Regions from separate parts of the Alkaliphilus flagellatus genome, predicted to be linked through region 2. Evidence: riboswitches for the same ligand, from Rfam matches in the RefSeq annotation. Region 2 holds a riboswitch; the other holds the start of a gene.
What was found. A riboswitch is a leader RNA that binds a small molecule or an ion and turns the genes downstream of it on or off. The one in region 2 is predicted to bind FMN.
Positions count from the first base shown of each region.

Region 1: another riboswitch for FMN. It lies ahead of KQI88_RS09800 (ECF transporter S component); the one in region 2 lies ahead of ribD (bifunctional diaminohydroxyphosphoribosylaminopyrimidine deaminase/5-amino-6-(5-phosphoribosylamino)uracil reductase RibD).

Region 1 is NZ_JAHLQK010000003.1:467,533-476,819, forward strand. Features, by position in the region: gene KQI88_RS09785 (Tex family protein) at 1-79, shown strand, start outside; gene KQI88_RS09790 (amidohydrolase) at 257-1,417, shown strand; gene KQI88_RS09795 (hypothetical protein) at 1,474-1,962, shown strand; FMN riboswitch at 2,096-2,215, shown strand; gene KQI88_RS09800 (ECF transporter S component) at 2,325-2,942, shown strand; gene KQI88_RS09805 (sensor histidine kinase) at 3,200-4,840, shown strand; gene KQI88_RS09810 (response regulator transcription factor) at 4,843-5,952, shown strand; gene KQI88_RS09815 (FMN-binding protein) at 6,099-7,067, shown strand; gene KQI88_RS09820 (hypothetical protein) at 7,123-8,193, opposite strand; gene tsaE (tRNA (adenosine(37)-N6)-threonylcarbamoyltransferase complex ATPase subunit type 1 TsaE) at 8,435-8,893, shown strand; gene tsaB (tRNA (adenosine(37)-N6)-threonylcarbamoyltransferase complex dimerization subunit type 1 TsaB) at 8,890-9,287, shown strand, end outside.
Region 2 is NZ_JAHLQK010000002.1:59,388-68,674, forward strand. Features, by position in the region: gene ribH (6,7-dimethyl-8-ribityllumazine synthase) at 1-294, opposite strand, end outside; gene KQI88_RS05210 (bifunctional 3,4-dihydroxy-2-butanone-4-phosphate synthase/GTP cyclohydrolase II) at 298-1,506, opposite strand; gene KQI88_RS05215 (riboflavin synthase) at 1,559-2,209, opposite strand; gene ribD (bifunctional diaminohydroxyphosphoribosylaminopyrimidine deaminase/5-amino-6-(5-phosphoribosylamino)uracil reductase RibD) at 2,213-3,313, opposite strand; FMN riboswitch at 3,429-3,543, opposite strand; gene iorA (indolepyruvate ferredoxin oxidoreductase subunit alpha) at 4,032-5,810, shown strand; gene KQI88_RS05230 (indolepyruvate oxidoreductase subunit beta) at 5,812-6,390, shown strand; gene buk (butyrate kinase) at 6,417-7,481, shown strand; gene hisC (histidinol-phosphate transaminase) at 7,516-8,628, shown strand; gene KQI88_RS05245 (LCP family protein) at 8,859-9,287, shown strand, end outside.

The sequences.
Region 1 (9,287 bases), on a different contig from region 2:
TGGTGATGAGATTAAAGTTAAAATTATTGGCTTAGATATTGAAAGAGGAAAAATTTCACTTAGCATTAAGCAGGTTTAAAAAATTTTTAAAATAGGAACTTTTTTAAATTTAAAAGGTCTAATATAAGAATGGCAAAAAACAGTAAAAATATTTCTATTCCCTAAAAATATTACAGGAATTTTCTGTACACTTGTTGAAATATATATGTATTATGCTATATGCATAGTAGATCACAACATGTGGGGAGGAAATAATATGATATTAGTAAAAAATGCGAAAATCTATACAATGGCTGGTGATGTCATTGAAAAAGGATCGATTTTATTAGAAGAAGGTAAGATTAAAGAAATAGGTATGGATATTGTAGCACCTTTTGATGCAGAAGTTATAGATGCTGAGGGTAAGCTTGTATTTCCAGGTATGATAGATGCCCATTGTCATTTAGGAATGTGGGAAGATGCTATAGGTTTTGAAGGATCTGATGGCAATGAAATGACAGATCCTATTACACCACATTTAAGAGCAATTGATGCTATCAATCCAATGGATAGAACTTTTAAAGAAGCTTACGAAGGTGGAATTACAACTGTATCAACAGGTCCTGGAAGCGCAAACGTTGTTGGGGGACAATTTGCTTCTATTAAGACCTATGGTAAAAGGATAGATGAAATGGTTGTTCAAGAGCCTTCAGCAATGAAGGTTGCCTTTGGGGAAAACCCTAAAAGGGTATATAACGATAAAAAACGTATGCCTATGACAAGGATGGCAACAGCGGCTTTGTTAAGGGACACATTAATGAAAGCCAAGGAATATTATAATAAGAAGCAGGAAGCAAAAGATGATAAATCAAAGGCTCCTGCATTAGATATGAAAATGGAAGCCATGATGGATGTATTGGAAGGAAAAATTCCGTTAAAAGCACATGCCCATAGAGCAGATGATATATTTACTTCTATTAGAATTGCTAAAGAATTCGGAGTAAAAATAACTTTAGAGCATTGTACAGAGGGACATTTAATTGCAGATTATATTGCTAATGAGGGATTGCCAGCAGTGGTGGGACCTACCTTTGGAGATCGTTCTAAATTTGAGCTTATAAATAAAACCTTTGATACTCCTAGAATGTTATGGGAGGCAGGAGTTAAGATTGCTATTATGACAGACCATCCAGTAATTCCGGTACAGAATTTGCCTTTATGTGCTGCATTATCTGCAAAGGCAGGATTACCAGAAGAAGAGGCATTGAAGGCTATTACTATTTATCCTGCTGAAATATTAGGAATAGAAGATAAGGTAGGAAGTATTGAAGTTGGTAAGGATGCAGATATAGTTATATGGGACGGTCATCCTTTTGATATACAATCTTCTGTAGTTTGTACAATTATTGATGGAAGTGTTGTATATAAAAAATATTAGCATTCTAGATTAGAGAGGTTTATTTAGAAAACACGGGGGAAATGAGGTTATGTTATATGGATCGAATGCCTATAAATGTAGTTGTTTTTGGTTCTATACCAGAAGCAATATTGGTAATTTCTTTAGGTCTTATATTAATAGGAATGCGTCCCCCATTTAGAAAAATAGTTTTAGCAGCAATTATTCAAGGAGTAGCGGCTTATTATATTCGAAGAAATGTAGGGTTTGGTCTGCATATATTGCTTCAGTATATTACTATGTGTATATTAGTATGGTTAATAATTAGAACGCCTATTTACTTATCTTTATTAGGAGTTTTAATAGGTGTTACCATAACTGGCTTGATAGAAGGGACTATGGTTCTTATTATTCCTAAGCTTATAGGAGTATCAGTGGCAGAAATAATGTCAAGGAGTTGGTTAAGAGTTGCGTTATTTTTACCACATCTTTGTATACTATCTATATTAGTCTATCTGTGTTTGAAGCATAATTTTACATTAGAAGACGAAATAGGAATATTAAGAATAAATAAAAGGCAAGATTAGAAAAATAGTCTGGTTCTATCCCACTTAATTTTAAAATTCTCGTTAAAAGTTTTAAGTGCCTAAAAGTATTAAGAGAACTATTGCATTATATACTGAATATGTATATAATAAAAGTGTAGAATTAATTTAATAAAAAATTCTTCAGGGCAGGGTGAAATTCCCGACCGACGGTAAAGTCCGTGAGTCGATGCAAATCGATTGAACTGGTGAAATTCCAGTACCGACAGTAGAGTCTGGATGGGAGAAGAATTAAAGAGGTTATTTTTGTATGCTTATGCCCTGGAAGTATTCCAGGGCATTTTTTAGTTTCCTCTTTTATGGTTTCTCCTCTAATTATTTATTTAATATAAGGAGGAAAAATTATGCAAAAAACAACAAACACAATGAGTAGAAGTAGATCAAAGCTTACAACAAACAGTTTAGTAAAAATATCAGTATTATCGGTATTATCATATATTTTAATGATGATTGAATTTCCATTACCACTGTTCCCATCATTTTTACAGTTTGACTTCAGTGACATACCTGCACTTTTAGGTGCCTTTACCTTAGGACCTGTAGCTGGTGTACTTGTTCAGCTTGTAAAAGCATTATTACATTTTTTAACAAAGAGTCAAACTGGTGGAGTGGGTGAATTAGCTAACTTTTTAGTAGGTATTTCTTATATAGTACCAGCAGCACTTATATATCACAGAAAAAAAGATAGAAATCATGCTCTAATCGGCTTGATTGCTGGTACAATAATGATGACCGTAGTAGGTGTAATAGTAAATCTATATATTACACTTCCATTCTACTCTGCATTTATGCCAATGGATACAATTGTAAATCTTGGAACAGTTGTTAATAGCAAGATTGTAGATGTAACCACATTAGTTTTATATGGTATATCACCTTTTAATATACTTAAGGGAGCAATTATCGCTTTTGTAACATTACTAATTTACAAAAAGGTATCTCCTATATTAAAAAATAATTAACTAAAAATAAGATTAGAAGAGTCTCAATTTGGAGGCTCTTTTTAATTTTATAAATAGGTGATATAAACGCAACAAAGTGGTAGAGTTGAATACAAAAATAAAAAATGTTAGAATAAAAATTAGAATTCGTCATATTTAGACAATATAAAGAAAACTTGATTCAAATGAAATTTTAGCAATACACCGAAGATATATTACTAGTGGCTTCATAACTGTAGGTACTGTATAAATAATATTCTTAGATAGGAGAATAATCTATGATTCAAGACCATAGTAATCTTGGTTTAAGAAAGATACAAATATATAAAATCCTTGTTTCTGTGATTTTAGGTCTCATTGGTTTTATTGGAACATTCTATTCCAGCAGATTTGATTTCAATGGATTTTCCATAAATTTTACATGGAGCCTTATTTTACCTATGCTAGTTACCCTTGCATGGGGCATGGGATATGGAATGGTCAGTATTACTTTAGGGCTGATTGTGCTATATCCTTTTTTTCTAGGAAGTTATAACGGATGGGCATCAATAGTTCCAACCATTTCATTATGTTTATGGATAATAATACACGGTTATGGTGGACAAAAAAGATTAGAAGAACATAAATTTTATCATAATATTTATTTTCTACAATTTATTTATATAATTATTAGAATGGCTATTTATACAGTTCTTTTTCCTATTTTAGTTAGGTTTAATCCACCTTTTTGGAATCCGGAAGCATATACAAAAGTGAACATTGACATAATATTACTGTTTGCTATTAAAGGAATTATTGTAGAGTCAATATTGTTAGCCTTATGTGATGCTTTATTACTATTACCATTTGTGAGAAAGGTATTTAGATTAGAGTGTTCAAATGGAGCAAGACATAACACTAGAATTATGTCGGCACTGGTAGCCTTTGGTCTGACCTTCACACTTATAGTTTCATCAGTTCATAGCTTTATAATTGATAAAAATCATCTATTTCAATGGATTATAGAACCCGATGAAAAGACTAGAATTACTTTTCTATTGGCAACTATATTATTTTCTATAATGGGTGGAATTACAGTTCGTTATGTTCAGAGGGTACTTGAGACCCAGGAAGCATTAAAAATTAGAGAGGGACAATATAAACGAGCAATTGAAGAAATTCAGATCCTCAATAATGAACTGGAACAGCGTGTCACCGATAGAACAGCAGAACTTCAAAGAGCAGTTTTAGAACTAGAGGAATTTTCATATACAATTTCCCATGATCTCAAATCTCCTCTTAGAGCCATTGATGGGTATAGTAAATTTATTATAGAGGATTATGGCAATGAGCTAGAGAATGAAGTAGGTGAAATGATAGGTAATATACAGGAAATTTGTAGGGATATGATTGAATTGATTAATAAGCTTTTAGAGTATTCCATTACTTCAAAGGCTAATCTTTGTAAAGAACCAATTCAAGTTAAACAAATTATTACAACGGTTTTTCGTGAATTTAAAGTAGGTAATCCAGAAAGAAAAATGGAACTAGTTTTTGAAGATGATCTCCCAACACTTAATATAGATAAAGTGCTTTTCAAGCAGGCTATTTCCAATATTATCTCCAATGCAATTAAGTTCTCTAGGGACAGAGAGATAACAAAAATTGTAGTAGGTTGTAGTGCATCAGAGAAGGAATATATTTTTTATATTAAGGATAATGGAGTTGGATTTGATATGAAGTTTTCAAATAAACTCTTTGGTATCTTTCAAAGACTGCATAGACGCCAAGATTTCGAAGGAGCTGGAATTGGACTGGCTACTATAAAAAAGATTCTTCAAAAACATGGTGGTAGTGTTTGGATAGAGGGTGTATTAAATGAAGGTGCCACAGTATATTTTACGCTACCTTCAGAAATAGATGCAGAAAATGAGGGGTAAAAATGTTTAAGGTTATGGTTGTAGATGACATGGAAGTTATGCGAAGACAAATAAAAAGACTGCCATTATGGGGAGAGGGCACAGGGTTTAGTATTGTCGATGAAGCGGAAGATGGCCAGGAAGCCCTTTACAAACTTCAAAGACAACCTGTAGATTTGCTTATCACTGACATAAAGATGCCAAGGATAAATGGAATCGAACTGTTAAAGGAGGCCCATGAAAATCAATTAGCTACTTGTGTTGTTTTCTTAAGTGAACACAGCGAGTTTAACTTTGCAAAGGAAGCTATTCAATATGGTATATTTGACTATCTTGTAAAGCCTGTTAAGGCCGAGGAACTAAAAACCTTGTTGCAAAAGGTAAAGAATTACATTGAAGAAAGAGAACAAGCACAGATTCAGCTAAAAAAGCTAGAGGATAAACTAATGGAGAAGATAGAGGTATATTACCCTACTAGTTATTTAAATTCCATTGTTCAATATGTTTGTGAGGGGAATAAAGAAGCTATAAAAACTATAGGGGCTATGGTGGATGATACTGCTGCCGCACTGGGACATGATATAGTGAAGACAGCTATAGTGCTAGAAAAAGCTTATAATGAAATTTTGATTGGTGTTAAAGACAAACATGGATGGATAGAGGAATTTGTAGATATAAATTTTTTTGCAGATACAAACTTAACACATTACAGTGATATTGATTCTATTAAGAAAAAGCTGATAGAAATGTTAGAAGCTATAATATCGATTATTACCAAATTCATATTATATAGTGGCAAAAGCCCTTTAATAAAGGAAATATGTATTTATGTCATGGGAAATGTGGAAAATAATATTAGTATAACCACAATCTCCGAGGCTTTATTTCTTACAAAAAACCATATTGGTGATATTTTTAAGCAGGAAACGGGTATGACAGTGGGAGAATATATTACTATGGTAAAAATAGAAAGGGCCAAACAGCTGGTTGCTGAAGGAACTTTTAAAAGTTATGAGATTGCTGAAAAACTAGGTTACAGTAATGTAGAATATTTTGCAAAGTTGTTTAAAAAGAATACGGGATTAACTCCTATGGAATTTAAACATGAATTAAAAAAAACAGATATAAGCTAAATAATCTTATTATTAATCCGTATTTTGTAAGGGTATAATCCTTAATTATTACATTCATTTTTAAGAGCCATTTTTATATGATAGTTATATAACAAACATGCCTTTATTTTGGCATCTAAGATTAGTAATAGAGGAGAGATGTTTAAATGGCAATGAATAAAGCAAAAATGATTAAGGGTTTGGTTATTGCAGGTTTAGTAATTACTGTTGTAGGATGTTCTCCAAAGGAGGCTAATAATACTCCAGAAGAAAAACCAGCTGCTGAATCACAAAAACCAGGGGATGAAGCAAAAGAAGCAGGAATTAAAGTGATAGACCTTGATTGGAGTGCACAGCCTAAGCTTGGTGTAACAAAAGGTGATTATTACAGAATTGAAGAGCGTTTTAGACAAGGGCATCTTGGTATTTTAGAGGTTGTAAAAAGTGGAGATGAAATAGTTCATGTTGAGTTTAATGAGATGACTCGTCCTAACTATTACCATCGTTACTTCCAAGACGTTCCAAAACGTATGTCAGAATATAATTTTGATATGGGAGAGAAAAAAGGTGCTGCCTGGATACAAAGTGTTGTTCAGGTAGAAAAACAAATGCTTGAAGAACAAAGAATTACAGGAGAATTTGACGTAGTTTCAGGAGCTTCCAATAGTATAAAGCAAGCTATGATTCCAATGGCAGAAAAATTGGCACCATCCTTAGATAAGGCATCGAATGAGAAGTACTATAGTATTGCCGAAGAGCTTGATGGAGGTCTAACAGGAAGTTTAAAGGTTGTACTACGTGATAAGAAAATTGTTTCCGTTGAGTATGATGAAATTTTTGCAGACTCCCCAGATGAAATTACAGATAAAAATTTAAAACAATATTATAGACAATCAAAATATGATAGTGTTGAATATGAAGAACCTTCTCGTATTGGATTCAACGTTCAAATGGATGCCTTAAATGATAAAGTTGTAGAAACACAAGACCTACTTGATTTAACTGGCTTACCTTCAACTGAACAAACAGGAGATTATGCTAAAAGTGGATTTACTGTACGTAATACAGCTTGGGACAATTATCTTCGTCTTGCTGAAAAACTGCTAACAGAGATGAAAAACGATGGTAATTTTTAATAAAAGTATTGAATTAAGAGAGCCCCAATAGGAGCTCTCTTTTTATGTAATAATACTATTTATTTTTACCTTTCCCATTTCCAGGATGACTTTCTTTTACTGGATGGGCTTTCTTATCAGTTTTTTCATTAGAAGATTTGTTATTCTTATCATTTTTTACTTGTTTTACTTCTTTTACTTCTTTTACTTCTTTTTCTTCGCTTATTTTAACATCTTTTTCTGTACTCTTATCAGTCTTTTTAGTAGCTTTCATTTGTTCTTGTACTTCTTTTCTAGCTTTCTTTATTTCTTCTTTAGCTAGTTTATCTTCAGCTTTTACCTTGGCTTTTTCTTCTTTAAATTCTTTATGAATATTATTTTTTAATTCTTTATGCCAATTTTCATTTTCCTTCACAAAGTCCACTAGTTTAACTATTTCTTCATGATTAGCAACTTTCATTTCTAATGCAGTAATAGAGTTCATTATTTGTTGCTTTTCTTCCTCTGTTAAATTTTCATTTTTAAGCTGTTCCTTTAGGTTAGAAAGCTCTTTTTGGATTTCTTCCATGTTAATTTCTGGTATAAGTTTATCTAGGTCTTCGTTCATTTTAACCATACGTTCAACTATTTTAAGCTGCATTGTTTTCATATTTTTTTCTATAGCAGGTTTTGCTTGAGCTGGTACTCTATCATATACTAATTGATATTTTAAAAGTTTACGATATAGATCTTCTAAAACAATTTCATTATCTTCGTCATCTTCTTTATCATCATCATCTTCTTTATCATCATCTTCTTCTTTGTCTTCATCCTCATGTTCATCTTCACCAGATTCTTCTACTTCATCTTCATCAACTTCTTCTTCTAATTCAGATAAAATATCTTCTATTAATTCCAATAACTCTTCTTCAAATTCCTTATCTTCAACATCGAGTATAATTTGGCCATCCGCTTTATCAATAATTTCATCCAACACCTCTATTATAACCGTAGGTGTGGTTGGGTTTTCTACAGAGATCTCTGATTGTATTGCTTGTTTTTGAGTTTCACTCGGTAGCTTTACACCATTATTAGCGAAAATAAAGCTTGAAGAAGTAACTACTAAAGTCCCCCCTAAAATAATACTTAATGCTTTTTTCATTTTCATTTGTTTTGCCCTCCTCAATATAAATTATATTCTATTGTTACATATTACCTATATACTATTCGGCAAAGAAATTAATTTTCGGTATCTAAAAGGAAATTGTAAACAATATATGCCTTACCAAATAAATTGTGCTAAAATAGAGTAGATGAAGTTACTATCATTATGAATGTAATTATTAAAGCTTGGAAAACTAAGTAGTACAAGCTATATATAAGGAAAATAATAGTAAGTAGGTGTAATTATGATATGTATTGATATATCAAATCAAAGAGAATTAGAGGTATTCGCTAAAAAATTAGGTCAATTAGTTCATGGTGGAGATATTCTTTGTATGACTGGAGACCTAGGTGCGGGAAAAACTACTTTTACACAAGCCTTTGCAAAGGGATTAGGTGTGGAGGAATATGTAACTAGCCCAACCTTTACATTGATTCATGAATATGATGGACGGATTCCACTTTACCATTTCGATGTATATCGTATTAACCATGTAAGTGAGATGGAAGATTTGGGATATGAAGAATATTTTTATGGTAATGGAGTTTGTGTAATAGAATGGGCCTCTTTAATAGAGGAGATTCTTCCAGATAAGCGACTATGGATTGAAATTAAAGTAACAGGTTTAGAATCTCGACAGATCTGCTTTACTAGTACCAATGATTATTATGAGGAAATGATTAAGGAGTTGTTAGCTAAATGAAACTATTAGCCTTAGATACATCATCAATGACAGCTACAGTTGCACTATTAGACGATGATAAATTAATTGGGGAATATACCTTAAATCACAAGAAAAATCATTCTCAGAAGCTTATGCCTATGATAGAGGAGTTAATTAATAGCTGTGATCTCACTCCAAAGGACATTGATGTATTTGCAGTGTCATTAGGACCAGGCTCATTTACGGGACTTAGGATAGGTATTGCTACTATAACCACTATGGCTCAAGCACTGAATAAAATCGTGGTAGGAGTACCTACACTAGAGGCATTAGCTTTCAATTTGTTTAATACTCAGGGACTAGTTTGTCCTATTATAGATGCTCAAAGAGATCTAGTATATACAGGGCTTTATCAATGGATAGATGGTCATAT
Region 2 (9,287 bases):
CTTAGTTACTTCGTTAGATACATAGTCAAAGTGAGGAGTAGCACCTCTTATAACAGCACCAAGGCATATTATGCCATCATATCTTTCAGACTTAGCCATTTTTTTTGCCACAAGTGGGATTTCAAATGCTCCAGGTACCCAAGTAATATCAATATCTGCCTCTTCAACACCGTGACGCTTTAAGGCATCAAGTGCTCCTGATAAAAGTTTGCCTCCAATAAATTCATTAAATCTTCCTACTATAATACCAAATTTTAATCCCTGAGAAATTAATTTACCTTCAAATATATTCATTATTTATGCCTCCTTAAATTTCAACATATGTCCTAATTTTTCTTGTTTAGTTTTTAAATAATAAGCATTTCGCTCATTATGATTCATTTGGATGGGAACTCTTTCTATAATTTCCATGCCATATCCAGCTAATCCTGATAACTTTCTAGGATTATTAGTCATTAGTCGAATCTTTTTGACTCCAAGATCAGCTAATATTTGAGCGCCGATACCATAATCTCTCATATCCTCAGGGAATCCTAGAGCTAAATTTGCTTCAACCGTATCCATTCCCTTATCTTGAAGAGCATAGGCCTTTAGCTTATTTATTAATCCTATGCCTCTACCTTCCTGACGCATATAGACTAATATTCCTCGACCTTCCTTATTAATTTGTTCCATAGCAGTAGCATATTGTTCACCACAATCACAACGTATAGACCCAAAAGCATCCCCGGTAAGACATTCAGAATGGACACGAACTAGGACAGGCTCTCCATCATCTACATTACCCTTCACTAAAGCAACATGATGCTCCCCATTTAATTTATTTTCATAGCCTATGATTTTGAAATCGCCGTATTTTGTGGGCATATTAGCTTCTGTTACATGTTCTATAAGCATTTCATTTTTTCTTCTATATGCAATTAAGTCAGCTATTGTAATTATTTTTAAATCATGCTCTGTTACAAAATTCATTAGTTCGGGGATTCTTGCCATAGTGCCGTCTTCATTCATTATTTCACAAATTACACCAGCGGGATATAATCCAGCAAGTCTTGCTAAATCAACAGCAGCTTCTGTATGACCAGCTCTTTTTAATACCCCGCCTTTTCTTGCTTCTAATGGGAATATATGTCCTGGTTTTCTAAAGTCTGAAGCTTTCGTATCTGGGTCTAAAACTTTTTGGATTGTAAGGGCTCTTTCCTGGGCAGATATTCCTGTAGTGGTCTCAATAGCATCAATAGATACGGTAAATGCGGTTTGATGATTATCAGTATTATGCTGCACCATTTGAGGAATGCACAGATCATTTAGTCTACTTCCAAGAATAGGCATACATATTAGTCCGCGACCATATTTAGCCATAAAATTTATAGCTTCTGGAGTTACCTTTTCAGCAGCCATAAGAAGATCTCCTTCATTTTCGCGGTCTTCATCGTCTACAACTACTATAATTTTACCCTGTTTCATATCCTCAATGGCTTCTTCTATAGTGTTAAATTTGGACATTTTTAATTCACTCCTTTTATTTGATGGATTACAGTGAAGGTTATTTTAAAACTTACAAAAAACCATGGTTACTTAAAAACTCCATATCTACTTCTAGTTTAGAGGGAGCCTCTTCTTTAAAGGATAGAAACCTTTCGATATATTTTCCAATCATATCTCCCTCAAGATTTACTTCCTCACCTATGTTTTTTGTAAGGAGAGTTGTTATTTCCTTTGTGTGGGGAATGACAGACACTTTGAAAATCTCATTATCTACATAAGCAACTGTAAGACTAATTCCATCAATTGCAATGGAGCCTTTATATATTACATACTTTAAAATATTAGAAGGCGCGGCTATGGAAACCCAGATAGCATTGTCTTCTCGTCTAAAATCTTTAATAATACCTACTCCATCAATATGACCGCTTACTAGATGCCCACCTAAACGATCTCCTAGCATTAATGCCCTCTCTAAGTTAACTTTACTTCCAGGTGTTAGGTTATTTAAGTTAGTTTTCCTCATTGTTTCTGCCATAACGTCTACTTGAAAGCTATCAGAACTAAAGGCTATTACGGTTAAACATACACCATTGGTTGCGATACTATCTCCTAGCTTTATATTCTCTAGCACTTTTTTAGCTTTAATGACAATACTTGCAGACCTAGACCCCTTTAAAATCGATTGAACAGTTCCTATTTCTTCAACAAGTCCTGTAAACAAAGGCTATACCTCCTTTTTTATATAGGCTTCTATTATTACATCATCCTTAAATTTGAAAACATCTATATTCTTAAGGAATATGGCATCTTTCATATATGGAATACCCCTTCCACCAACTGGGCTTTTAGCTGAGCTTCCACCTATAATCTTAGGTCCTATAAATGAAATTACCTTATCCACAATTCCTTCTGCGAGAGCTGTATAGTTTAGGGTACTCCCACCTTCTAAAAGTACACTATCAATTTTTCTCTCTCCTAAGGATTTCATAAGATAGGATAAATCTACCTTATTGTTTTTAAGAGGTACAATGATGAACTCTACCCCTAATTCTTCAATATATTTTAGCTTTTCTCTATTAGTGGCTTCTGTTGTTGCTATTATAGTTTTTGTATTATTATCACATTGTAGAACCTTTGCATCTAAAGGGATATTGCCCCTTGTATCTACAACTATTCTAATGGGATTTTTTTTATCTATACTATCTAGCCTGGTTGTAAGTAGAGGATCATCAGCTAAAACCGTGCCTATTCCAACCATTATGGAAGTAAATCTATGGCGCAGCTCATGAACATAGTGTCTAGATTCTTCGTTGGTAATCCAACGGGAATCTCCAGTATAAGCTGCAATTTTACCGTCTAGGGTCATTGCTGTTTTAAGAACACAAAAGGGAAGTCCTGTTGTAATAAATTTAATGAAAACCTCATTTAGCTTTTTTGCCTCATTCTCTAATACACCTATAGCTACTTCGATCCCATGTTGTCGTAATATATTAATTCCTTTACCAGCCACAAGAGGGTTAGGATCTTCCATGGCAACCACAACCTTTTTAATACCTTTTTTAATAATAGTATTAACACAGGGCGGGGTCTTTCCAAAATGAGAGCAGGGTTCTAGGGTTACATACATTGTAGCCCCTGCAACATCTTCTTTAGTATTGTTAAAGGCATTAACCTCAGCATGGGCGTCTCCGTATTTTTTGTGATAGCCTTCGCCAATAATCCTGCCGTCTTTAACTATTACTGCTCCCACTAAGGGATTAGGATTTGTATAACCAATACCGAGCTTTGCTAAATCTAAAGCTCTAGTCATATATAAATAATCCATATTTTCACCTCAATTTTTTAAATATAAAAAAGCCCTGATAAAAATTATCAGGGCTTGGTTCCACAAATTAACCCAATAAGAACTATACAAAAATAGAACTTAAAGAGTATAATAACTTTTCCTTCTTTCATCCAGACTTTACTGTCGGTACTGGAATTGCACCAGTTCTGCCAAATAGGCTCGCGGACTTTACCGCCGGTAGGGACTTGCACCCTGCCCTGAAGGACGTTCAATATTCATTTAACAGCTTAAGATTAACATTGATTTTAAATTAAGTCAATATGTATTTTATAATTTTAAGAATTATTATTAGCTTATTTAGATGAATTCTTAAGTGGTATTTTTAATAGTATAGTGATAAGAATTTAAATGTATTTAAGGGTTTAATGGGTGAAGAAATTTACCCCATTAAACCCTTAATTTATTTAATGGGATAAAAATAAAAGCTACTGTGGCTGAAAAGTCTAAATATTTAGTCATAAAATTTTGGCATAAAATTTGCAAGTCTAATAATAGGATAAATTATTAAAATGAAATCATTATTACTTTACACTTTGATAAAGTATAGATTTTCTAACTATCAATAGCCTTCTAAGAAGTAATAGGTTGGTAATATTTTGAGCACTTGAAATTTTTAAGAAAGTTTAAAGTTTAAGTGCGACATGACTCGATGCAATAGCATCAAACGAATTTTATAAATATAGGAGGGGGACAAAAAATGAAACAATTACTTACAGGTAATGAAGCTGTTGCCCGAGGGGCCTATGAAGCAGGTATTACATATGCTGCGGCTTATCCGGGTACACCAAGTACAGAAATTCTAGAAAACATTGCACCTTACAAAAAGGAAATAATAGCAGAATGGGCTCCAAATGAAAAGGTTGCCTTAGAATCCGCAATAGGTGCTTCTGTTGTTGGTGCTAGATCTTTAGCTGCAATGAAACACGTAGGTGTAAACGTAGCAGCTGATCCATTTTTTACATACGCATATACAGGAGTCAATGGAGGAATGGTACTTGTTTCTGCAGACGATCCAGGATGTCATTCTTCTCAAAACGAGCAGGATAATAGACTATATGCTAGGTTTGCAAAGGTAGCAATGGTAGAGCCAAGCGACAGCCAAGAGTGTAAGGATATGGTAAAGGCTGCTATAGAAATAAGTGAAAGATTTGATACCTTAGTCCTTTTTAGAATGACAACTAGGGTATGTCATGGAAAGAGTCTTGTTGAATTTGGCGAGAGGGAAGAAGTAGGTATAAAGACTTACGATAAAAAGCCTCAAAAATACGGTGCAATACCAGCCCATGCAAGACAGCTTAGAGTAGTATTAGAAGACAGATTAAAGGAATTAGAAAAGTTTTCTAATGAAACAGATCTAAACTTCTTCGAGTGGAACGATAAAAAAGTTGGTATTATTTCATCTGGAGTAGCTTATCAATATGCTAAAGATGTATTTGGAGATACTGTTTCATATTTAAAGCTAGGATTTACCCATCCTCTACCGATGGATAAAATAAATGAGTTTGCTAAGGAAGTAGATACACTTTATGTAATAGAAGAGCTAGAGCCTTATATTGAAGATCAGTTAAAAGCAGCAGGGATTGCCTGTATAGGAAAAGATAAAATTCCTAATATAGGAGAGTTAAATCCTGATATTATTGCAAAGGCATTATTGGGAGAAGAAAGAGAAATAGTTGATTACGACAGGAATGTTGCTGTAAATAGACCTCCAACACTTTGTGCAGGATGTCCACATAGGGGCTTCTTCTACGAGCTAAGCAAGAGAAAAGGTATTATAGTTAATGGAGATATTGGATGTTATGGCTTAGGTATAGCGCCACCACTTAGTACAGTAGATACTATTATATGTATGGGGGCTAGTATTAGTATGGCCCACGGGGCTCAAAAAGTGCTTAACAGACATGAAAGCAATAAGAGAATGGTAGCTGTAATAGGTGACTCAACATTCTTCCATACTGGTGTTAATAGTCTGATCGACACAATGTATAATAGAAGCAATACAATAAATGTTATTATGGATAACAGAATTACAGGTATGACTGGTCATCAGGAGAATCCTGGAACAGGGTATACTCTTCAAGGAATGCCTACAAAGGAGATAGATATCCCTGCTTTATGTAAGGCTATTGGAATAGAGCATATTAGAACGGTTAACCCATTAGACTTAAAAGAAACTAAGGAAGCTTTAGATTGGGCAACAAGCTTAGATGAGCCTTCTGTTATTATTACAAGATGGCCATGTGTTCTTAAAAAACTTTCGACTCAGGACAAAGAAGAATTTGGTGATTATAAAGGATTATGTGAGGTTAATCACGAAAAATGTATTGGATGTAGAATGTGTGTTAGAACAGGATGTCCTGCACTTCGTTTTGATAAGTCAATAAAGAAAGTTACAATTGATAAAAATCAATGTGTAGGCTGTGAAGTATGTCTTCAAGTATGTCCGACAAAAGCTATTAGTAAGGTGGGTGAATAATATGTCAGAGGTTAAAAGTTTATTATTAGTTGGAGTAGGTGGACAGGGAACTATTCTTGCTAGTAAAATATTATCAGCAGGTTTAGTAGATGCCGGCTATGATGTTAAGATGTCAGAGGTTCACGGTATGGCCCAAAGAGGTGGAAGTGTTACTACCCAAGTTAGGTTTGGAGAAAAGGTATATGCTCCTATTATAGGAAAAGGGCAGGCAGATATTTTAGTTTCCTTTGAGGCTATGGAGGCTATTAGATGGCTAGAATATTTGAACCCTAAAGGAAAGGCTGTAGTTAATGAGTATGAAATACCTTCTGCACCAATACTTATGGGAAATGCAGATTACCCAGAAGGAGTGATAGAGAAGATAAAAGAAAAGGTAGATACTAATGTGTTAGATGCAGGTAAGATTGCAGAAGACTTAGGGAATGCCAAAACTATGAATATAGTTCTTTTAGGAGCCCTAGTTAAAGCCATGAATCTTACTGATATAGATTGGGAAAAGGCAATAAGAGAAAGCGTAAAAGAACAATTTATAGACATTAATATAAAAGCATTTAACGAAGGAATGAAGGCAGTATCTTAATCAACCATATTAGAGGAGGAAAACAAGTGTCTTTTAAAATACTAGCTATAAACCCAGGATCAACTTCAACAAAAATCGCAATATATGAGGATACTAAAGAAATATATAAAAAGAATATAGAGCACCCTAGTGAAGAGATCGCAAAATATAAAAGTATTACGGATCAATATGAGATGAGATATAAGCAAATAATGGACTTTTTAAATGAAAATAACTTTAATGTAAAGGAGCTTACAGCAGTGGTAGGTAGGGGTGGCCCACTTCCTCCAGTACGTTCGGGAGCCTATAGAGTAAACGATGCGATGGTTGATAGATTAAAGAACAGACCAATAATTGAGCATGCATCTAATTTAGGAGCAATAATAGCTAAGGAAATAGCAGAATCCATCGGAGTAGAAGCATTTATTTATGATTCTATTTCAGTAGATGAATTAGATGATATTGCAAGAATTTCAGGTGTAGCTGATATAGAAAGACAGAGCCTAACCCATTGTCTTAATATGAGGGCAGCTGCTATAAAGACAGCTGGAAATATAGGTAAAAACTATAAGGAATGTAACTTCGTAGTTGCCCACTTAGGTGGTGGAATATCTTTAAGTGCTCATAAAAAGGGTAGAATGGTAGATATGGTATCGGATGTGGAAGGACCATTTTCACCAGAGAGAGCTGGCGTGCTACCTACTGACAAACTAGTTAGTATGTGTTATACTAATGAACAACCTATTGTAAAGAAAAAACTTAGGGGTAATGGCGGTTTAGTATCCTACCTAAATACAAATAGCGCTCTAGAGGTAGAAAATAGAATTAATAATGGAGACGAATATGCAAAACTCGTATACGAAGCTATGGCTTATCAAATTGCAAAGGCCATAGGTGAGCTTTCTGTGGTGCTGGAAGGCAAAATAGACAAAATTATACTTACTGGTGGAATTGCATATTCAAAAATGCTTACAGATTGGATTGTAAAGAGGGTAGCTTTTATTGCTCCAGTGGAAATATTACCAGGAGAGAACGAGCTAGAGTCTCTAGCGCTAGGGGCTTTAAGAGTGCTTAAAGGGGAAGAAGAAGCATACGAATATGATTTAAATTAGCAAATATATTGATATTGAGGAGAGTGTAGGTTATATGTCTAAAAATCTGTTTAGAAAAGAACTAGATGCACTAAGACCTTATGTTCCTGGAAAACCTATTGAAGAAGTACAAAAGGAATATGGAATAGATCAAATAGAAAAATTGGCATCTAATGAAAATCCTTTAGGGCCTTCACCAAAGGCAGTAGAAGCTATTAAGAGAGAAGCAGAAAATATTAATATTTATCCAGATGCCTATGCAATGAAATTAAAACAAGAAATTGCTAAAAGAACTAATTTAAGTCACGAAAATATAGTTACAGGGAATGGTGGAGAGCAGATTATACAAATAATTGCTCAAACATTTATAAGCCATGGTGACGAAGCTTTAATGGCGGACACTACCTTTGGATTATATGAAACAAGTGTACTTAATATGGGCGGTGTTCCTGTTCAGCTACCATTAAAAAACTATAAGCACGATCTAGATGGATTTATCGAAAAAATTAATGATAAAACAAAGATAATATATATTTGTAATCCAAACAATCCTATAGGCAATATTCTATCAAAGGATGAGATTGAAAACTTTGTAGCTAAGGTGCCAGAGGATATTGTAATTGTATTTGACGAGGCATACTATGATTATGCTAAGGTTAATCCAGACTATCCAGAATCTCTTCATATTTTGGCTAAAAGACCAAATACTATTTTACTTAGAACCTTCTCTAAGGTGGCAGGTATTGCTGGAGTTAGGGTAGGCTATGCCCTTACATCTAAGGAAATTGCAGCTCAGATGGGAAAAGTTAAGGATGTATTTAATGTTAACGTATTAGCCCAAGCTGCTGCATTAGGCGCGTTAGAAGATACAGAGCATATTGAAAAAACTATTAAGTTAAACTACGATTCCATAGCTATTATGGAAAAGTATTTTGAGGAAAATGACTTAGAATATATAAAATCTAATGCAAACTTTATATTTGCAAATATAAATACCCATTCTAAGCCAGTATTCGAAGAGCTAATGAAGCAGGGAATAATCATTAGACCAGGCTACCTATGGAAGTGGGATAATTGGATAAGAGTTAGTACTGGAACTATTGAGCAAACAGAGAAGTTTATTGATAAGCTTGATGGGATTCTTAAGGTTGAAGCGGTTAGTTGTTAGGTAATTTAGGACTTTTTAAAACACCAACTTTGTCTGGTAATAAGATAAGTTGGTGTTTTTTTATGAAATGAATAGTATTTAGAATAAAAATAGCTAAATTCGACTATTTTCAACATTGTTTTTGTTTGTACTATGATATAATCTATTCGAACTTAAAGACTTAATATTGTTTATAATTTGAATATTTCAGTTTTAACAAATGTATTATACTATTTTGGGAGGCGCTATTAATGAAATTATTTTGGAAGATATTTTTTATCTTTCTTATTATCTTTACTGTTATAGGGATAGGGTTTTCAATTACTATAAAAAATACCTTGAAAGAAATTCAGAATCCAAATATTATAGTCGCTGAGATAGATAATGCAAAAACTGATAATGATAATACTTCGAAAGGTCCTATAAATATATTAATTGCCGGTATTGCAGATTACTCATTAGCAGATTCAATAATACTATGTAGCTTTTATCCAGAAAAAAAATATTTAAATCTTATGTCTATACCAAGAGATACTTTCTATCATAGAAAAGGTTTCAACAGAGCAGATCTCAAAAAGATTAATGCAAGCCATGCAGTAAAAGGTGGAAGTGATATAAAGGCTAAATCATTGATAGATTCTGTAAGTGACTTATTAGGCGTTGAAATACATGATTTCATT